Regions from separate parts of the Nonomuraea sp. NPDC050202 genome, predicted to be linked through region 2. Evidence: riboswitches for the same ligand, from Rfam matches in the RefSeq annotation. Region 2 holds a riboswitch; each other region holds the start of a gene.
What was found. A riboswitch is a leader RNA that binds a small molecule or an ion and turns the genes downstream of it on or off. The one in region 2 is predicted to bind cyclic di-AMP.
Positions count from the first base shown of each region.

Region 1: another riboswitch for cyclic di-AMP. It lies ahead of AB0I79_RS14895 (C40 family peptidase); the one in region 2 lies ahead of AB0I79_RS26260 (hypothetical protein).
Region 3: another riboswitch for cyclic di-AMP. It lies ahead of AB0I79_RS15885 (hypothetical protein); the one in region 2 lies ahead of AB0I79_RS26260 (hypothetical protein).

Region 1 covers NZ_JBFALF010000004.1:248,579-255,215, forward strand. Annotated here, with positions in the region: gene AB0I79_RS14870 (MFS transporter) at 1-210, opposite strand, end outside; gene AB0I79_RS14875 (hypothetical protein) at 279-1,040, opposite strand; gene serA (phosphoglycerate dehydrogenase) at 1,371-2,960, shown strand; gene AB0I79_RS14885 (hypothetical protein) at 3,376-3,672, opposite strand; gene AB0I79_RS14890 (SSI family serine proteinase inhibitor) at 3,773-4,162, shown strand; gene AB0I79_RS14895 (C40 family peptidase) at 4,220-4,624, opposite strand; cyclic di-AMP (ydaO/yuaA leader) riboswitch at 4,832-4,976, opposite strand; gene AB0I79_RS14900 (3-isopropylmalate dehydrogenase) at 5,075-6,112, shown strand; gene AB0I79_RS14905 (branched-chain amino acid aminotransferase) at 6,340-6,637, shown strand, end outside.
Region 2 covers NZ_JBFALF010000010.1:20,026-26,662, reverse strand. Annotated here, with positions in the region: gene AB0I79_RS26280 (S41 family peptidase) at 1-1,223, shown strand, start outside; gene AB0I79_RS26275 (alpha/beta hydrolase) at 1,230-2,378, shown strand; gene AB0I79_RS26270 (sensor histidine kinase) at 2,638-3,906, shown strand; gene AB0I79_RS26265 (response regulator transcription factor) at 3,903-4,568, shown strand; gene AB0I79_RS26260 (hypothetical protein) at 4,581-5,537, opposite strand; cyclic di-AMP (ydaO/yuaA leader) riboswitch at 5,544-5,688, opposite strand; gene galT (galactose-1-phosphate uridylyltransferase) at 5,757-6,637, opposite strand, start outside.
Region 3 covers NZ_JBFALF010000004.1:450,016-456,652, reverse strand. Annotated here, with positions in the region: gene AB0I79_RS15910 (roadblock/LC7 domain-containing protein) at 1-91, shown strand, start outside; gene AB0I79_RS15905 (hypothetical protein) at 95-880, shown strand; gene AB0I79_RS15900 (roadblock/LC7 domain-containing protein) at 910-1,284, shown strand; gene AB0I79_RS15895 (hypothetical protein) at 1,310-1,681, shown strand; gene AB0I79_RS15890 (alpha/beta fold hydrolase) at 1,730-2,575, opposite strand; gene AB0I79_RS15885 (hypothetical protein) at 2,642-3,364, opposite strand; cyclic di-AMP (ydaO/yuaA leader) riboswitch at 3,550-3,685, opposite strand; gene AB0I79_RS15880 (DUF5302 domain-containing protein) at 3,849-4,049, opposite strand; gene AB0I79_RS15875 (rod shape-determining protein) at 4,382-5,356, shown strand; gene AB0I79_RS15870 (YetF domain-containing protein) at 5,353-5,931, shown strand; gene AB0I79_RS15865 (VOC family protein) at 5,928-6,440, shown strand; gene AB0I79_RS15860 (STAS domain-containing protein) at 6,448-6,637, opposite strand, start outside.

The DNA of each region.
Region 1 (6,637 bases), on a different contig from region 2:
GACCAGGGGGTTGATGATCAGGTCCCAGACCTTCGGCGCGGTGACCACGACACCGGCCAGCCACGCGGGCACGGCCAGGAAGTTCGTCATGTAGAACAGCAGCAGCAGCCCGGGCACGCCGTTGAAGGTGGCCGTGCAGAACGAGCCCACCCCGTAGCCGAGGCGCACGCCCTTCGGAACGCTGGCCGTGCCCACCGCCGGTGTGATCATCCCCTCATTAGAACCGAGCGAGGGATTGTTTGGGAGGGCCCAGTTTTCCCGGGCCCTCCGCCACGGGCCTAGTCCGAGACGTTGGCGCAGACGACGTGCGCGCCGATCTCGATCATGCGGCGCTCGCTGCGCGCGTCGGCCACCCTGGCCATCAGGATCGGCGCCCCGGAGGCGGCGAACTGCGGCAGCCGGGCGCGTACCAGGCGGTGCAGGTCGCGCACGACGTCCTCGGCGGCCGACATGTGCACCTTCACGTGCAGCATGATCCCCGTCGCCCCGGACGCGGTGCCGGCCTCGGAGATCCAGACGTGGTGCACGAGCGGGAAGTCCATGAGCAGGTACGCGATCGCCTGCCGCAGCGCGGGCAGGATCGGGTGCGTGCACCGGCGGTATCCCGGATCCACCTGCTGCATCGGCCCCGACAGGTGCGGCCGGGGCGCGGGCACCCAGGGCAGCGAGGGGGCGTGCGGGCTCGGCGGGGCCACCTGGGCCAGCGCGGCACCCCTCGACACGGTGGCCATCGCGCCCGTGGCGTAGGCGGCGGGAACCGCCCCCGACAGGACGGGCGTGGGCCCGGTGCGTGTCGTGGTCATGAAGTGCTGGAGATCGTCGATGGGCACGGCCGCGGCGGCTGGTCCGGCCGCGTCGATGACGATCTCGCGCACCCCGGTGACGCGCTGGATGTCCAGGATGGTGTCGGCGTCGCAGGCCGACAGGGAATGGCTGCCGCGGTGTCTGGCATAGGTCGCTGGGCTGGTGTATCCGAGCAGGACCCGGTCACCGGCCTGTGTCGTCCCCAGGACGACGGAACGATCTGGTCGCACTGCCACCAGGACTCCACCGTCGGCAAGAGCGCCCAGCAGGCGATGGGGCGTGCCATGCTGTGCGAGCACGTCGGCAAGCGCAGGATTCCCGATGCTCATATGACGAACCATAGGTAGTCGGCCACGGCTTATCAGGCTAATGGCGAATAAATCTCCCGATCAAGACAAAGATGTGAGCGGAGTGGATGAGTTTGCCGCGAGCTGGGTACGCCGCGTTCCGTCTCACATGCTGGCCCCTCGTGAATACGTTCACAAGCTGCGGATACACTCTGTGGGACCGCTGGGGGGTTCCGTGGACGGTGACCCCCCTCCGCCGTGCCTTAAGGATGCACAGACGTGAACAAGCCCGTCGTTCTGGTCGCAGAGGAGCTGTCCGAGGCTGGCCTCGCCGTGCTCGGTGCTGATTTCGAGGTCCGCCACACCGACGGCGCCGACCGTTCCCAGTTCCTGCCCGCTCTCGCCGACGTGGACGCGCTCATCGTGCGCTCCGCCACCCAGGTCGACGCCGAGGCCATCGCCGCGGCCCCCAAGCTGCGCGTGGTCGCCCGCGCCGGCGTCGGGCTCGACAACGTCGACGTCGAGGCGGCCACCAAGGCCGGTGTCATGGTCGTGAACGCCCCGACCTCCAACATCACCAGCGCCGCCGAGCAGACGATCGCCCTCATCCTGGCCAGCGCGCGCAACACGGCCCAGGCCCACGCCGCGCTGAAGAACGGCGAGTGGAAGCGGTCGAAGTACACCGGTGTCGAGCTCGACGAGAAGGTCATCGGCATCCTCGGCCTGGGCAAGATCGGTCAGCTCGTGGCGCAGCGCCTGCAGCCGTTCGGCGTCGAGCTGATCGCCTACGACCCCTACCTGCCGGCGGCCCGCGCCGCGCAGATGGGCGTCAAGCTGGTCAGCCTCGAAGAGGTGCTCAAGCAGGCCGACTTCATCACCGTGCACCTGCCCAAGTCCAAGGAGACGATCGGGCTCATCGGTGACAAGGAGCTGCACCAGGTCAAGCCGAGCGTCCGCATCGTCAACGTGGCCCGCGGCGGCATCGTGGACGAGAGCGCGCTCTACTCGGCGATCAAGGAGGGCCGGGTCGCGGGAGCCGGCCTGGACGTCTTCTCCAAGGAGCCGTGCACCGACAGCCCGCTGTTCGAGCTGGACCAGGTCGTCGTCACGCCGCACCTCGGCGCCTCCACGCACGAGGCCCAGGAGAAGGCCGGCACCCAGGTCGCGCGGAGCGTGAAGCTGGCGCTGGCGGGCGAGTTCGTGCCGGACGCGGTCAACGTCCAGGGCGGCGCCGTGGCCGAGGACGTCAAGCCGGGCCTGCCGCTGGCCGAGAAGCTCGGCCGCGTCTTCACCGCGCTGGCCGGCGAGGTGGCCACCAAGCTCGACGTCGAGGTGCGCGGCGAGATCGCCGCCCAGGACGTGCGGGTGATCGAGCTGGCCGCGCTCAAGGGCGTCTTCGCCGACGTGGTCGAGGAGCAGGTCACCTACGTCAACGCGCCGCTGCTGGCCAAGGACCGCGGCATCACCGTCGAGCTGGTCACCAGCTCCGAGAGCCCCGACTGGCGCAACGTGGTGACCGTGCGCGGCGTGCTCGCCGACGGCCGCACCGTGTCGGTCTCCGGCACGCTCTCCGGCCCCCGGCAGATCACCAAGATCGTCGAGGTCAACGGCTACGAGATGGAGATCGAGCCGACGGCCCACCTGTGCTTCTACACCTACACCGACCGCCCCGGCATCGTCGGCGTGGTGGGCAGGCTCCTGGGCGAGCACAGCATCAACATCGCCTCGATGCAGGTGGCCCGTGACGTCAAGGGCGGCAAGGCGCTCATCGCGCTGACCGTCGACTCCGCCATCCCCGCCGAGGTCGTCGAGCAGATCGGGTCCGAGATCGGCGCCGAGAGCGGCCGCTCGGTGGACCTGGAGGACTGACCTCCCGGATCTCGCGCAAGGGCCGTCACCCGTCCGGGTGGCGGCCCTTTGTGTCTCAGCATGCAAGATACTAGGACTTCCGAGCAGATCCTCGGGTACTGTGGCTGCTAATGCGCCAGGTGTTCGTACTCATTGCCTGCCGCGGCGGGGCCTGTTAGGGCAGGTCGACGACCCGCCGCGGAGTGCGGCGTTGTGTCGGCCAGTAAGTCCCATTCGTCCGGTCCGTGACCCGGACCACGAGATCAGGCCCGGTCGGATTCGCGACCGGAGTCCGGCTTCCCACTGGAACGCGTCCGCGAAATGAGCTGAGTCACATGTACGACATGTACGCCTGGAACCGCACCGAAGAGCAGCAGGACGAGGCCGCCGAGGCCCTGCAGACCGCGCTGGACCGCCGCGACAACGGCGGCGCCCCTCAGAATTCGAGCCGGTAGAAGACGGCTGTCCGCCGTAGCGCGGGCACGAGCTTGATGATCGAGGCCACCGTCCGGTGCACGGCCGACAGGCGATCGAAGCCGTCGATGTCGAACGCGCTCACCGCCTCCAGGCAGCGCAGCCCCGGATGGATGGCCTGGTCGATCCGCTCGATCGCCTCCGCCGCCATCCGGTCGCCGAGTATCGGGTGCGGGGAGGTCGCGTCGAGCGCTCTGCCGTACAGGGTGGCCAGGAGCGTCGCCTTCTCCCCGGTCAGGTGCACCTTCTCGGATGACATATCCGACACGCTACGCCCGTGGTACCAACACCTGCCCTTCTGGATACGAAGAGTGTTGATAGCGTCGCTCTACGTATTCATCCCTGCAGGAGGTTCCCCCATGCGCGCTTCCCTGAGCGTGATCCGTCGCGCCGCGACCGTAGCCCTGCCCGCTCTGACCGTCGCGGCGCTGCTCGCCGTCCCCGCCCACGCGCAGGAGTCCTACCTGCGCATCACCACCTACCACGGCGGCAGCACCACGCAGTGGTTCCTGACCTGCCGTCCGGAAGGCGGCGTCCACCCCGACCCCGTCGCCGCCTGCGACAGGCTGGACGAGTTCGGCGGCGACCTGGACCGGATCAGGTACCGGCCGGACGTGCCCTGCCCGAAGATCTTCGACCCGGTGCACGTCGAGATCCGGGGCGACTATCGGGGCGAGCCGAAGGACTTCGCCGACGACTACCCGAACCCGTGCTTCGTGGCGCACCTCGCCGCCCCGATCGTGCCCTGACCGCCTGCTGAGGAGGGCGAGCGGCCCCGCGGGGGAAAGCGGGGCCGCTCGGGCTTCTCAGAGGGTGGCGGTCACGTCGGCGGGTACGGATTCGCGGCGCTGTTCGAGCTGTTCGGCCCACTGGCGCACGCCCTTGGGGTCCGGCCGGACGGCACCGACGAAGGCCTGCCTGCGCCAGTCGGAGAGCTTCTCCTCCTTCACCACGTCGCCCGACCGCGGCGCGTGCACCATGTGGCCGGGCTTGGAGATCATCCCGACGTGGCCCAGGTTGCTGAAGAACACCAGGTCGCCGGGTCTTAGATCGTTCCAGGAGATCTTCCTGGAGAAGGCCCCGTACTGCTCGCGGGCCGTTCTCGGCAGGTCGATCCCCGCCTTCTCGTACGCCCGAAGCATGAGCCCCGAGCAGTCGTACCCTCGATCGCTGGTTCCGCCCCAGACGTACGGGATGCCGCGCTTGTTCATGGCGAAGTCGAGGGCGATCTTCCAGGCGGGTCTGGGCGCCTGGGCCTGCCTGATGCGCCGGATCTCGGCGCCGGTGAGGGTGGTGGTGTCCTTGTCGGTGGCGGACCGGGCGGCGACCTCGTCGCCGGTGGCCGCCTGGGCGGCGGGGGTGGCCAGGATGAGTCCGGCAGAAGCTGCTGCCAGGACGATGGCGGTGCGAGACAGAGCACTGTCCTTCCATGCGGCCGACCGGGTTAGCTGACGGGCTCGGGCCTGGAAGACAGCCCTACGGCGATGACCGCCGATTCGCCCCTGGGGGAAAGTGGGTCCCCGGCTCCACGCAGCGGCTGCGTGGATTAGGCTCGACGGACTCTAACGAAACGGTCAAAAGGTCGCAATCCCCCCAAACCGGACGTCCGGAAAATGAGATGGTGTGTTCGTCAGACGAGACGAGCCGGTATGGTTGCCGTCATGGAGTCGCGTAACATCCGCCTGGCCGTCATCCCTGGGGATGGCATCGGCACCGAGGTCGTCGCCGAAGGGCTCAAGGTCCTGGAGGCAGTAGGCACGAAGATCGAGCCCACGCACTACGACCTGGGAGCCGCACGCTACCACCGTACCGGCGAGACTCTCCCCGACTCGGTGCTCGACGAGCTGCGCGGCTACGACGCGATCCTGCTCGGCGCCATCGGCGACCCCAGCGTGCCGCCCGGCATCCTCGAGCGCGACCTCCTGCTGCGACTCCGCTTCGCCTTCGACCACTACGTCAACCTGCGGCCGGTCAAGCTGTTCCCCGGCGTGGCGACCCCCCTGGCCGACACGCCGACGGAGAACATCGACATGATCGTCGTGCGTGAGGGCACCGAGGGCCTCTACGCCGGCACGGGCGGCGTCATGCGGCGCGGCACGCCGCACGAGATCGCCACCCAGGAGTCGCTCAACACCGCCCACGGCGTCGAGCGCGTGGTGCGTTACGCGTTCGAGAAGGCCAAGTCCCGGCCGCGCAGGAAGCTGACCCTCGTCCACAAGACGAACGTGCTCACCTTCGCCGGCGACCTGTGGCAGCGCACGGTCAACCGCGTGGCCGAGGAGTACCCGGAGGTCACCACCGACTACTGCCACATCGACGCGGCCTCGATGTTCTTCGTGACCCAGCCCGAGCGCTTCGACGTGGTCGTCACCGACAACCTGTTCGGCGACATCATCACCGACCTCGGCGCGGCCATCGCCGGCGGCATCGGCCTGGCGGCCAGCGGCAACATCAACCCGGAGGGCGCGGCGCCCAGCATGTTCGAGCCGGTGCACGGCAGCGCCCCCGACATCGCCGGCCAGGGCAAGGCCGACCCCACCGCGACGATCCTGTCCGTCTCCATGCTCCTCGACCACCTCGGCCTGCACGACGAGGCGGCCAGGGTCGAGCGGGCGGTCGCCGACGACATCGCCGGGCGCGGGGCAAGCCGCAGCACCAGCGAGATCGGCGACGACATCACCGCGCGAGTATCCGGCTAGGACCGCCTAGCCCCGTACGCGCCTGGCGGTCCGAGGAGGACTGCCGGGCGCGTTTTCGTGTACCCAGGCCACGGCGGTAATCGGACCAACCACCCCATCAACCGCTTGCCATCCCATATAGCGAGACAATAGGAAGTACGGACCGCCCCCCGGGAGCGCGACAGCTCCCGGAGGGGTGACCGGATTCCGGTAGATTTCGGTAGACCGTAGAGAGAAGGACCGCCGTCATGACCATCGCTCAGAAGCTCAGCTTCGACGTGCAGCTATCCGACCACGCTCGCACCGCAGCCGAGCGGGAGCAGGTACTGGCGAACCCCGGATTCGGGCAGACGTTCACCGATCACATGATCTCGATCGACTACACCGAGGGCGAGGGCTGGCACGACGCCAGGCTCATGCCGTACGGTCCGCTCTCGCTCGACCCCGCCACCTCGGTCTTCCACTACGCGCAGGAGCTGTTCGAGGGCCTGAAGGCCTACCGGCAGATCGGCGGCTCGATCGTCACCTTCCGCCCGTACGCCAACG
Region 2 (6,637 bases):
ACTACAGCGGCGCCACGCTCGACGCCCGCACGCTGCTCACCTCGGGATTCGCCGCCCTGACCCAGGAGCTCAACCGCAACGGCCGCGACGTGCCCGAGGCCACCATGCCGGCGCTGACCGGCGACAGGAAGGCCGACTGGGCCGCCTTCGAGGCCGTCTACAGGAAGATCGCCGACCAGGTCCCCGACCTGCGCGACAGGCTGGCGGTCGTCACCCTCGAAGCCGTCGTGGCCAGTCTCGGCGACAACCACGCCCGCTGGGCGCACGGCGCGAGGCGGCACCCCGACTACTACGACGGCGACGGCTACGGCCTGGGCCTCGAGGCGAACGTCAACGGCCCCCAGGTGGACGTCAACCCGGGCGCCGCTGTCCCGCCGCTGTTCGTCACCGCCGTGCAGGGCGGCGCGGCGCAGGCCGCAGGGGTGCGCCCGGGCGACGTCATCGAGTCGATCAACGGCTCGGCGCCCTTCATCGACGGCGAGCCCACGCCCGCGATCGCCGCCCTCTACCCCCGTTACCCGGAAGCGCGCCCGGTCCGGCTCGGGCTGCTGCGGGAGAGCACCGGCCGCCGGTGGACCGTGACGCTCAAACCGGGCCTCTACCAGCGGGACCTCGCCGCCCTGCAGGTGGTGCGGTCGAAGCTGCTGGACGACGACACCGCCTACGTACGGCTGTCCGGGTTCGCCCCCGACTCCGCGAAGCGGGCGCTCAACGCGATCGCCCGGATGCGCGAGGGCAGGACGCTCACCGGCGTCGTGCTGGACCTGCGCGGCAACGGCGGCGGCATCCCCGCGGAGGCGGTGCGGCTGGTGAGCGCGTTCGTCCACGGCAAGGTCACCGGGTACCAGTGCGCCGTGGACGGCACGTGCGAGGCCTTCCGCACCGACGACACCGTCGAGCTGCTGGGGCTGCCGCTGACCGTGCTGATCGACCGCAGTTGCGCCTCGGCGTGCGAGCACGTCAGCTCCGCGGTGAAGGACCTGCGGATCGGCCACCTGGTCGGCACCAGGACGGCCGGCGTCATCTCCGGGCCCGCGCAGCCGTACCTGCTGGCCAACAACACCGTGCTGAGCTTCCCCGCCAAGCACCACCTCGGCCCGAACCGCGAGGTGGTGGACCGGATTGGCGTGCCGCCCGACCACCACGTGTCCCCGACCCCGCGTGACGCGGCGGCGGGGCGCGACCCCGCCCTGGCCCACGCCCTGACCCTGCTGCACGAGTGAGGGAACATGAGACCGATAGCGGTGGCGCTCGCCGGGCTGGCCGTCCTCGCGGCATCCGCCTGCACCGCGCCCACCCCGCCCAGACCAGCCGCCGTGTCACCCCCGCCGTCCGGCCCCGCCACCCTGCCCGCGCCCACGGGCGATCACCCGGTCGGCACCACCGTGCTGCACCTGAAGGACACCTCCCGGCCCGACCCCTGGAACCTGGACGCCGACGCCAGGGAGCTGAAGGTCACGCTGTGGTACCCGGCGAAGCGGCGGGACGGGCAGCGGGCGCCGTACATGTCGGCCGAGGAGTCGCAGCTCCTGCTGAAGGGGGTCAGGAGCGCGGCCGTCCCGTTGGACACGCTCAGCAGGACGCGGACGAACGCCGTCGCCGGTGCCGAGCCCGCCGGGCGGGAGCTGCCGCTGGTGGTGCTCTCGCCCGGCTTCACCAAGCCGGTCAGCACGCTCACGTCCCTGGCCGAGGACCTGGCCAGCCGCGGGTACGTGGTGGCCGGCATCGACCACCCCTACGAGAGCTACGCCACGACCCTGGCCGACGGGACGGTCGCGGGCTGCCTGGCGTGCGACAGCGACGCGGACACGGGCTTCGGCACGGGCGTGGTGGGGGGCCGGGCGGCGGACGTCTCGTTCGTGCTCGACCAGCTCCCGTCGAAGTGGGACGGCTCCGCGGTGCTCGACCGCTCCAGGATCGCGATGGCGGGGCAGTCGATCGGCGGGGCCAGCGCCCTGGCGGCCATGGTGCGTGACCCCCGGATCCGCGCGGGGATCAACCTGGACGGCACCACGTACGCCCGGATCCCGAAGAGCGGGTTCTCCCGGCCGTTCCTGTTCGTGGGCGCGCCGGAGCACGTCCCCGGCGGCCGGGACCCCTCGTGGGAGCGTGACTGGAAGCTGCTGACCGGGTGGAAACGCTGGATCGTGGTGACGGGCGCGGATCACCAGTCCTTCACCGACGGCCCGCTGCTGCAGGGCTCCCTCGGCATCACGCCCGCCTACGGCGCCCTGCCCGCGCAGCGCTCCGCCGAGCTCACCCGCACGTACGTGGCGGCCTTCCTCGACCAGCACCTGAAGGGGCAGCGGCGGCCGCTCCTGGACAAGCCGTCATCGCGCTACCCCGAGGTGAGGTTCTGCCCTTCGGCGTGCGGGTGATCCCACGGGAACGTCCGCCGGCCAGGTCCCGCCTCCTGGCCGGTGCCGGCGCACGCCTTGGTCATAGCGGGCTGAACGCGTCAACCCCGAGGGGGCCGAGCCCGGAAGGACGCACGCATGCCGCCAGTGATCGAGGTTCGCAACGCAGGACCGTGGAGTGCATCGAGGGCTCAGACCTTGGCGGCGTACGCGGTGGTGTGCGCGTTCGCCGCGATCCGCTGGTTCCGCTGGGAATAGAATCCTGCCGGGAGAGGGAGCCGTGAGCAGGAAGATTCCGCAACAGCCGCCGTTCCTTCTGGTCAACGTGGTTCCGTACGCGCTGCTGGTGCTCCTCGTCGCGATCCTGGTGATCATGGCGGACGGGGTGGACGGCTCCTTGCTCGTCGACCTCGGCCTGTGCGGGCTGGCGGCCGCGTGGATGCTCGGCATGTTCACCCTGCGTCCCGGCTGGTGGGGCCGGCCACGGATCATGGGGATGTTCGTCGCGGGGCTGCTCGTGCTCACCGCGGTCCTCGTGGCCCGCCAACCCGCCTTCGGGCTCTTCACCCCTGCCGCCTACATCTACTCCTTCACGGTCCTGCGCTGGCCGTGGCGGCTGCTGGGCGTGTCCGGCGCAGCGGTCCTGGCCGGTACGGCGCAGGCGTCCGGCATCCCCAGGACGGACGCGTTCGGCGTGGCGATGCTGGTGACCATCGTCGCCTTCAACATCGTCATGATGTGCGCCTGCGCCTGGGTCCTGCGGGTCGCCGAGAGGGAGGAGGAGCGGCGCGAGCAGACCCTCGAGGAGCTGAGCCGGACGAACCGGCTGCTGGAGGCGTCGCTCGCCGAGAACGCCGGCCTGCACGCCCAGCTGCTCGCCCAGGCCAGGGAGGCGGGCGTGCTCGACGAGCGCCAGCGGATGGCCCGCGAGATCCATGACACCCTGGCGCAGGGCCTGACCGGCATCATCGCGCAGCTCCAGGCGGCCGAGCAGATGCACGAGGTCCCGGCGCCGTGGCGCCGGCCCTTCGACGCCGTCAAGAACCTGGCGAGGGAGAGCCTGGCCGAGGCGCGGCGCTCGGTCGACGCGCTGCGGCCCGAGCCGCTGCGGACCGCGCGCCTGAGCGACGCGCTCGCCGACGTCGCCGGCCGGTGGTCGAAGCTGCACGGGCTGCCCGCGCACGTCACGACGACCGGCACGGTACGGCCGATGACACCGGAGGCCGAGTTCGCGCTGCTGCGCACGGCACAGGAGGCACTGGCCAACGTGGCCAAGCACGCGCACGCGACCAGGGTCGGGGTGACCCTGTCCTACCTGGAGCACGAGGTCGCACTGGACGTACGTGACGACGGCAGGGGCTTCGATCCAGCGGGCCTCGAAGCCGGCACGGCCATGTCACGGCAGCCGTCCGGCGGCGGCTTCGGCCTGACCATCATGCGCCAGCGCGTCGAAGGACTGTCCGGTACCTTGCAGATCGAGTCCGAGCCGGGCCTGGGTACCGGGATCTCCGCCCGCGTCCCCACTCCGCCGACCGGGAGCCACGCATGATCGACCACACGGCCGAGACCCCGATCCGACTGCTGATCGCGGACGACCACCCCGTTGTCAGGGACGGGCTGAGCAGCATGTTCGCCTCCGCGCCCGGGTTCGAGGTGGTGGGCGAGGCCGCGGACGGCGCCGCGGCCGTACGGCTCGCCCAGGAGGCCGGGCCCGACGTGATCCTGATGGACCTGCGCATGCCCGGCATGGACGGGCTCACCGCGATCAAGGAGCTGACCAGGCTCGGCGTCACCGCGCGCGTGCTGGTGCTGACCACCTACGACAGCGACAGCCACGTCCTTCCGGCGATCGAGGCGGGCGCCACCGGCTACCTGCTCAAGGACTCTCCCCGGGAGGACCTGCTGCGAGGCGCGCGGGCCGCCGCCAAGGGCGACAGCGTGCTGTCCCCTTCGGTGGCGGCACGGCTGATGAACCGGGTCAGGACACCCGCGCCGCAACTGCTCAGCCAGCGTGAGCTGGAGGTGCTCGAACTCGTGGCGGCGGGGAACACCAACCGTGAGGCGGCCGCCCGGCTGTTCATCACCGAGGCCACGGTCAAGAGCCACCTGCTGAACATCTACGCCAAGCTCGGCGTGGGCGACCGCGCCGCCGCCGTCACCGAGGCGTTCAACCGGGGGCTGCTCGTCCCGCGAGCGCCCGAGCGGCCCTGACCCTTCGGCTCGCTAGTTCATCGAGATGTGCACGTGGTCGAAGTGGTTCTCGGTGACGCTGCCGCGGTCGGACATGGCGCGCCAGCCGGACCCCTGGTTGATCCGCTGCTTCCAGATCACGTACTTGATGCCCAGCCTGCCCTGGTTCTTGATCGCCCAGGCTGCGATCCGGTCGCCGAGCGCGCTGTTCACGGCCGTGGGCATCGCGCCGCCCGCGCTCATCATGAAGTCGCAGGCCCGGCCGAGCGGGTGCTCGCCGCTGGAGCCCGAGCGGAAGCAGCCCACCGCGTACGGCAGCGAGAAGTTCTTCTCCACCTGGGCCTTCATCAGCCGCGTACGGGAGGTGATGTTGTCGGTGCCCGTGGGCAGCTCGGGCGCCCAGGTGCCGTTGGCGTTGCGGCCCGTGCCGTACGGGATGAGGTCTTCGAGCTTGTCCTTGATGTCCTCGATGACGTCCTCGGCCTCGTCGCGCTGCTCGTCCACCTCGGCCGCGTCCGACTTGATCCTGGCCGTCAGCGCGGCGGCCTCCTCGCTGGCCTTCTTCTTGTCGTCGCGGGCCTTGGCCACGATCGCGACGAGCGCCTGCTGCTCGGCCGTGAGCTGTTCGAGCAGGGCGGCGCTGTCGGCGTCCGTCGGGAGCATGAAGCCCGGCAGCGAGGAGGGGTCGCCGTTCTGGTAGCGCAGGCGGGCGATGTCGGCGACCCGCTGCTCGGCGCCGGCCAGCGTCTGCTCGGCGGCGGCCAGCTTGGCGGCGGCCGTCTTGGCGGCCTCCTGGGCCTTGGCCAGCTCGACGCGCTTGAGGTTGTACTGCTCGATGAGCTTGTCGACCTTGCTGTTGAGCTGCTTGAGCTGGGTACGGAGCTCGGCTTCCGTCGGTTTGGGCGCCGCTGAGGCGGGGGCCGCCGACAGGGCGACGGCGGTGGCGGTGATGAGGCCGATGGCAAGGATCGCGGGGGACGAAGCCGCCACGTGGATGTTTCCTCTCCCTCTGCCGGCCGGGTTAGCTGACGGGTTCGGGCATGGGAGGTGCGATTCCCTACCGCCGTAGCGGATTCACCCCAGGTGCGGTTTGGGTCCCCGGCTCCCGGGCGAGGCGCCCGGGATTAGGCATGCTGCGGCCGTTACGGCCGGTGCATATGGGGATATTAGTGGTAGATCACGAGTAATGCGACCTTAACTAGAAATCCATTAGTGATCTATCTGTGATCGAATCATGCGTGCCGCCTCTTCCGGCAGCACGTCGTTCACGAAGGCGCCCATCGCGGACTCCGATCCTGCCAGGAACTTGAGCTTGTTCGGTGCCCGCCTGATGCTGAACAGCTCCAGATGCAGGTACGCCAGCTCCCTGCCCTCCCGCACCGGCGCCTGGTGCCAGGCCGCGATGTACGGCATCGTCATGTCGAACAGCCCGTCGAACGCCCGCAGCACCGAGGTGTACAGCGGCGCGAACGCCGCCCGCTCCTCCTCGGTGAGCGCCGCCAGGTCGGGCACCTGCCGGTGCGGGTAGAGGTGCACCTCGAACGGCCAGCGCGCGGCGGCCGGCACGAAGGCCGTCCACAGCTCGTTGGCGGCCACCACCCGGGTCCCCGCCTCCCGCTCGGCGGCCAGCACGTCGGCGAACAGGTTGCCCTTGGTGTAACGCCCGGCGGTGGCGAGCTGCAGCTTGGTCCTGGGCGTCACGTACGGGTAGGCGTAGATCTGGCCGTGCGGGTGGGCCAGCGTGATGCCGATCTCCTCGCCCCGGTTCTCGAAGCAGAACACCTGCTCCACGCCCTCGATCTGGGACAGCTCGGCCGTACGGTCGGCCCACGCCTCCATGACCAGCTCCACCTGGGAGTCGGAGAGCCTGGAGAAGGAGGAGGAGTGGTCGGAGGTGAAGCACACCACCTCGCACCGCCCCACGGCCGGACGGACCTCGCTCAGTCCACCCGGCTCCCCATAAGTCCCGATATTTGTGGAGAAAGAGGGGAATCGGTTCTCGAACACGACCACGTCGTAGTCGTAGGACGGGATCTCCGACGACCGCGTGTCCGACGACGGGCACAGCGGGCACTCGGCCGTGCCACCGG
Region 3 (6,637 bases), on a different contig from region 2:
GGTCATCTACGTACGCCTTGACCTGGAACGATCCAACCTCGCCCTGGCCAGGTACCGCCTGCGCACCATCTCCAGCCGGCTTGCGACGTGACCCATGGCCAAGCTCGACACACTCCTGGCCGGGCTCGCCCGCGAGCGCTCCACCGGCGCGCTCCAGGTCGGCAGGAGCGGCACGATCTTCCTCTCGGACGGGCGCGTGACGTACATGGAGTGCGCCCAGGCCCCCAGCGTGGAACGGCTGCTCGCGGCCAGGGGGCTGATGAGCGAGGCGGCACTGCGCCGGCTGCAGGCCGACGGAGGCTGCGAGCGGCTGCTCGCCGAGGGGCCGCTCACGCAGGGCGAGCTGCAGTACGCGGTGCTCGGCGGGGTCCTGGACGCGGCCTTCTTCCTGCTGCCGGTCAGCGGGACACGCCCCAAGTTCCGCCCCGGGGAGCGGCACTGGCTGGGCGGGCAGTGGTTCTTCGACGTGCCGGGGCTGGTGCGGGAGTGCGCGCGGCGGCGGGCGCAGCTCGCCCAGATCTGGCCCTCCGCCGACGTGGACACCCTCCCGGTACGGCCGCTGCCCCGGCTGCCCGGGCACGGGGTGACGCTGAGCCGCGTCCAGTGGGAGGTCATCGTCAGGGCCGACCAGAAGGCGACCCCGCTGGAGCTGGCCAAGCAGATCGGCCGGCCGGCGTACCCGGTGCTGCTGGCGGTGCGCCGGCTGGCCGCCTCGGGGCTGCTGGCCGCGCCCGACCTGCCCCTACGGCGGAAGCCCGGCGAGCATCCGCCGCACGACCCGCAGGCGCGGGCCCAGCCGCTGGGCCCGCCCGTGACGGGCGACCCGACCGATCTGGCGCTGCTGATGCGGCTGAAGAAGGCGCTCGAGGAGCTGTCGTGAGGTTCCCCTCACTCAGGAGGAGGCCACCGGTGGAGCTACGGCAAGAGGTTCTGGAGGAGATGGCGCTGCTGCGCGAGCGCACCCCGGACGTCCAGGGGAGCGTCGCCTGCACCGTGGACGGCCTGCAGCTCGCCTGCGACCTTCCAGGGGAGTCGGGCGAGCAGGCGGCGGCGCTGTCGGCGGCGCTGCTCGCGATGAGCAGGCGGATGCTCCTCATCACCGGCCAGGGAACGCTCGAGGAGACGCTCATCTCCGGCACCGCCGGTTTCACGGCCTTCTACGCCGCCGGCCCCACCATCGTCCTCACGGTCCTGGCCGGACCCGGCGCGAACGTCGGGCTGCTGCGGCTGGAGGGCAGGAAGACGGCTGCCGCCGTGGCCGCCGTCTCAGCTCGCAAACAGTGACTCGCGAACAGGGAGAGGAGAGGACATGGCCGGCATGGACGTGTCGCTCAAGGAGATGATGAGCATCGACGGCTCCATCGGTGCCGCGATCGTCGACCACGGCAGCGGCATGGCACTGGGGGCCCTCGGCGGCTCCAAGGACCTGGACCTGCAGATCGCCGCGGCCGGCAACACGGAGGTGGTCAAGGCCAAGCTGCGCACGATGGACTCGCTGGGCCTCAAGGACGCCATCGAGGACATCCTGATCACGCTGAGCGGCCAGTACCACATCATCCGCCCGATCACCGGGCGCGGCGGCAAGGGCCTGTTCCTGTACCTGGCGCTCGACCGCAACCGCGCCAACCTGGCGCTGGCCCGCCACCAGCTCCGGAGCATCGAGGAGAAGCTGGAGGTCTGAACGCCCGTTCCGGTGGCCCGGCCCCGCGGGGGCGGGCCACCGGCGTCGTCAGGGCGAGGTCAGCTTGGTGATCTCGGCGACGAAGCTCGGCCAGAGCTCGCGCGGCAGGTCGTGCCCCATCCCCGGGTACGTCACCAGCCGCGCCCCGGGGACGGCCGCGGCCGTGGCCCGGCCGCCCGCCACCGGGACCAGCGGGTCAGCCTCCCCGTGCAGCACGAGCGTGGGCACCTCGACCCGGGCGAGCAGCTCCGTACGGTCGCCCGACGCCATGATCGCGGCCAGCTGCCTGGCCGTGCCCGCCGGGTCGAAGCAGCGGTCGTAGGCCAGCCCGGCCGTCGCCCTGATCTTCTCCCGGTCCAGCTCGTAGCCCGGCGAGCCGATGGACGACCAGGTCCGCACCGCCTGCTCCAGCACCGCCTCGCGGCCCTCGGCCGGCCTGCCCATCAGGACGGCGGCGGCGGCCTCCGTGGGCGGGGCCACGGAGGGGCCCGGCGTGGACATGATGGAGGTCAGGGTCAGCACCCGGCCGGGGTGCCGGATGGCCAGCGTCTGGGCGATCATGCCGCCCATCGAGGCGCCCACGACGTGGGCCGCCGGCCAGCCGAGCGCGTCCATGAGGGCCGCGGTGTCGTCGGCCAGGTCGTCCAGCAGGTACGGCGGCGCGGCTCCCATCGCGGGCAGGCCGTGCTCGTGGAGGTGCGTGGACAGGCCCGCGTCGCGGTTGTCGAACCGTACGACGTGGTGTCCCTGCTCCGCCAGGAGCTCGCAGAACCCCTCGTCCCATTGGATGAGCTGGGCGCCGAGCCCCATGATGAGGAGCAGCGGGCGCCCGGTGGGTGAGCCGAAGCTCTCGTAGGCGATGTCGATGCCGTTCGCGGCTGCGCGGATGGTCACGACGACCAGAATGACATTCTGGTCGTCGTCACGTAAAGGTCATCCGCTCCGATTTGATGCGGGAGCTCAGCGCTTCATGAACGCGGCCCGCAGGCGCTCCCCGCCGAGCAGCGCGCCACCGCCCGCCACGGACAGCACGCCGGCCATCAGCGCGGTGCCGACCAGGCCGGACTCCTTCTCCGGCTCGTCCGCGGGGGCGTCAGGGAGGCTGCCGCCCGCGGCGGAGGAGTCCTCCTCGGCCTGCGGCGGGGTCGCCGGGTTGGTGTCGCGCTCGGCCCAGGCGCCGGTCGAGAACGGCACCGGGTAGTTCTTCTTGCCCACGCCGTCGCCCCACTTGGTGATGACGTAGTCGACCTCGATGTGGCCCTGGCCGCCGATGCCGTCCACGCCCAGCGTGCTGGAGTTGAACTCGCCGCCGGTCAGCTCGGCGAACGTCTTGGCGTCGAGGTCCAGCATGATGCCGCGATTGGAGGGCGCGCCCGGCCCGCGGTCACCCACGAAGAAGGGCATCTTCTTGCCCTTGTAGACCACGTAACCCTCGGTCAGCAGCGGCCAGCTCGGGCTGGCGGCCAGCCCCTTCTGCATCGGCTTGCCACTGGCCGGCAGGCCCGTGTCACCGGCGCGGCCGGAGGCGTCGTCCCAGAAGTACGAGGCAGTGGTCGAGCCCTTGAGCAAGATCTTTTCACCGGTGTCGGTGTCGGCGTGGGCGGCCGTGCCGGCGATGCTCATCGCGCAGGCGGCGGAGGCGGTCAGCACGGCGAGGGAACGCAGGCCAAAACGGGCATACATGAAGCAGCAAAACCCTTCACTGGGGGACAGGGAGGTTGCACTCAGGGGATGAGGGCGCAGCGGGGCAGAGCGCCGCGAGGTCGCTACGCGGAGCGCAAGATACGAGCCTTTGAGGAAGGGGGCCGCTCAGCAGGCGGCCGTCAAGACGCGGTCCGGGGGTACGACGCGCTGATGCATGGGGTAAGTTGTCCTCTCCATCACGCCTACCGGGTTAGCTGACGGGTTCGGGCGGTGGAGTTGCCCTACCGGCACGGAGCCGGATTCACCCCAACGGAGGTGGTTCCCCGGTTCCCGAAGTTCGGGATTCGGCGCCAACCGGCCGTCCTCCTGGGGTAAGGACTGGGTCACCGGCTGGTAATGGCGATTACAGTAGCCACGGAAACGGACATCTGCAAACGATTCTTCACGAATCGGGCGAAAGATCTACCTGTCCAGGCAAAGGAAAAGGGGGCACGGCACGCCGTACCCCCGCAGAATTCCAGCGTCAGCCGCCGCTCTTGCGCCTGAACGATCTTTTACTCGCAGCCGGACCGTGCGCCCCGTGGATCTTGGATGGGTCGCCGCCCCTGCCACCCGCGCCCGATCCGCCGTGCTGGTTGCGCTTGCGCTCCAGCGCCTCGCGGAACTTGCGCTTCAGCTCGTCCTCGGGAGTTTCGCTGACTTCCGGCTCCGGTGTATCCGCCATGAGGACCTCCATGGTGTTGGGGACAGTTCACAGCTTCGCACGGCACTGCTTATGACGCGAAACCGGGCTCACTGCGCGGTGAAAGACAGCAAGCGGAAGACCGGGCCGGGACCGCCCGAGCGGCCCTGCCCGTGGCCGGCGAACCGCGACTCGCCGCCCGGCCGCAGCCCGTGCCGGGCCGCCCCGGCGACGACCGGACCGGCCCGCCGCGGGCCGCGTCGTAACGCTCGGCCTCGCGGTCTTCGTCGATCACAGTTCCAGGGGTAACAGGTAAAGGGGATCCGTTCCGTTCGTGGTGTTGTGTTGGAACGGATCCGGAAAGTAATCCCGCGATGAGACTCCTCGGTCGTGACCTGGCGATGGATCTGGGAGCGGCGAGCACGCGGATCTACGTCAAACGCAAGGGCATCGTGCTCGACGAGCCCTCGGTCGTCATGTGCGACGACCGCACGGGCAAGATCGTCGGGTACGGCGCGGAGGCCGCCGCCGACTCCGGCGGGCACACCCACTGGCCGGTCAGCGGCGGGCTGCCTGCCGACGCCGAGCTCGCCCGGCGCATGATCCGGCACTTCCTGCGCAAGGTGCACTGGCACCCGTACGCCAGGCCGCGCCTGGTCATGGCGCTGCCCTGCGACTCCACCCCGATCGACCGCGAGGCGCTGCAGGACATCGCGTACGAGGCGGACGCCAGGACCGTGCACCTGGTCCCGCACGCGCTGGCCGTGGCGCTCGGCTCGGGCATCTCACCCGCCGACCGCACCGGGCACATGGTGATCGACATCGGCCGCGACGCCGCGCGGATCGCCGTGCTGTCCGGCGAGTCCGTGGTGGCGACCGGCTCGGTGCCGTACGGCGGGCAGGCCGTGAACAGGGCCATCGCCCGCTTCGTGGAGCGCGAGCACGGGCTGCAGCTCGACGACCGCGAGGCCGAGTCGGCCAAGCGGCACGCGCACGACGGGCACGTCGTCGTGCGGGCCCGCGACCCCGGCACCGGCCGCGAGCGGGAGCTGACGCTGCCCGTCCAGCACATCTTCGAGGCCACCGGGCAGCCGGTCGAGTCGATCGCGCGGGCGGCGATGGAGACGGTGGAGCGCTGCCCGGCCGAGCTGGCCGCCGACCTCGGAGAGCACGGCGCGGTGCTCGTCGGCGGCGGATCGCTGCTGCGCGGGCTCGGGCGGCGGCTGCGGGAGACGCTGGGCATGCCCGTGCGCAGGGCGGAGCGCCCGCTGGAGTGCGTGGCGCTGGGGCTGGGCCGGTGCGTGGACGAGCTGGGCCTGATCGGGAGGCTCCGTGGCGGCCGTACATGATCGACGACCTGTTCCACAGCGGGGTCTCACTCGCCGACAAGGCCGTCAGGACCGTCGCGGTGTACGTGACCGTGGCGGCGCTGCTGCGCATCGGCGGCAAGCGGGGCATCGCCCAGCTCAACAACTTCGACTTCGTGGTCATGCTGCTGATGAGCAACGTCGTGCAGAACGCGATCATCGGGCCTGACGACTCGCTGGCCGGCGGCCTGGCCGGGCTGGTGATCCTGATGGCGGTGAACGCGGTCGTGGTGCGGCTCGCGGCGACGGTGCCGGCGATCGGCAGGCTGGTCGAGGGCAGCCCGATCGTGCTGGCCCGCGACGGGGGTTACGTGCACGCGGCGCTGCGGCGGCTGGGCGTGCGGCAGGCCGATGTCGACGTGGCGATCCAGCTCAGAGGCGGTACGAGCGTGGCCGACACGAGCCTGGTGCGGCTGGAGCCCGGCGGCGCCGTGCTGGTCAGGCTGCGGCCCGACGAGGAGACCGCCGAGCGGGGTGACGTGGCGGAGCTGCGTACCCGGCTCGACCGCATCGAGCGCAAGCTCGACGCCCTGGCCAGAACAGGAGGCAGCGCATGACCGTCCGCGGCATCGACCACGTCGGGGTGACGGTGCCCGACCTCGACGCGGCCACCGAGTTCTTCGCCCGCGCGTTCGGCGCCGAGGTGCTCTACGACACCCTCCCCCGCGCGCAAGGCCCCAAGGGCGGCTGGGCGACCGAGCGGCGGCTCGGGGTGCCGCAGGGCACGGCCGAGGTCGCGGTGCGCATGCTGCGCCTGCCCAACGGGCCGGGGATCGAGCTGTTCGAGTTCAGCGGGCCGCGGCAGGGCGGGGCCGCGCTGCCGTGCGACCTCGGGTGGCAGCACGTCGCCCTGTACGTGGACGACCTGGACGAGGCGTTGCGCCTGGTCGCTGAGGCGGGCGGGGTCCGGCTGTCGGAGCCGGTGCCGCTGCCGGGGCCCGAGGCGGGCGAGCGCAACCGGTTCGTCTACTGCCGGATGCCCTGGGGCGGGACGGTGGAGCTGCTGACGTATCCGGACGCGCAGCCGTACGAGAAGGAGACGGACCAGCGGCGGTGGCGGCCCTGACCCAGGGTCAGAGGCGAACGCGCAGGCCGGGAGCCTGCTCCCAGCCGGTCAGGGAAAGGACGCGGCGGACCACGGGCGAGATCGGGTCGAGGATCAGCTCGCGGTCCGCGGGTAATCGCGCGGCGGCGACGATGATGAGGCGCATGCCCGCCACGTCGATGAAGGTCAGGCCGGACAGGTCGAGGCGGATGTCGTGG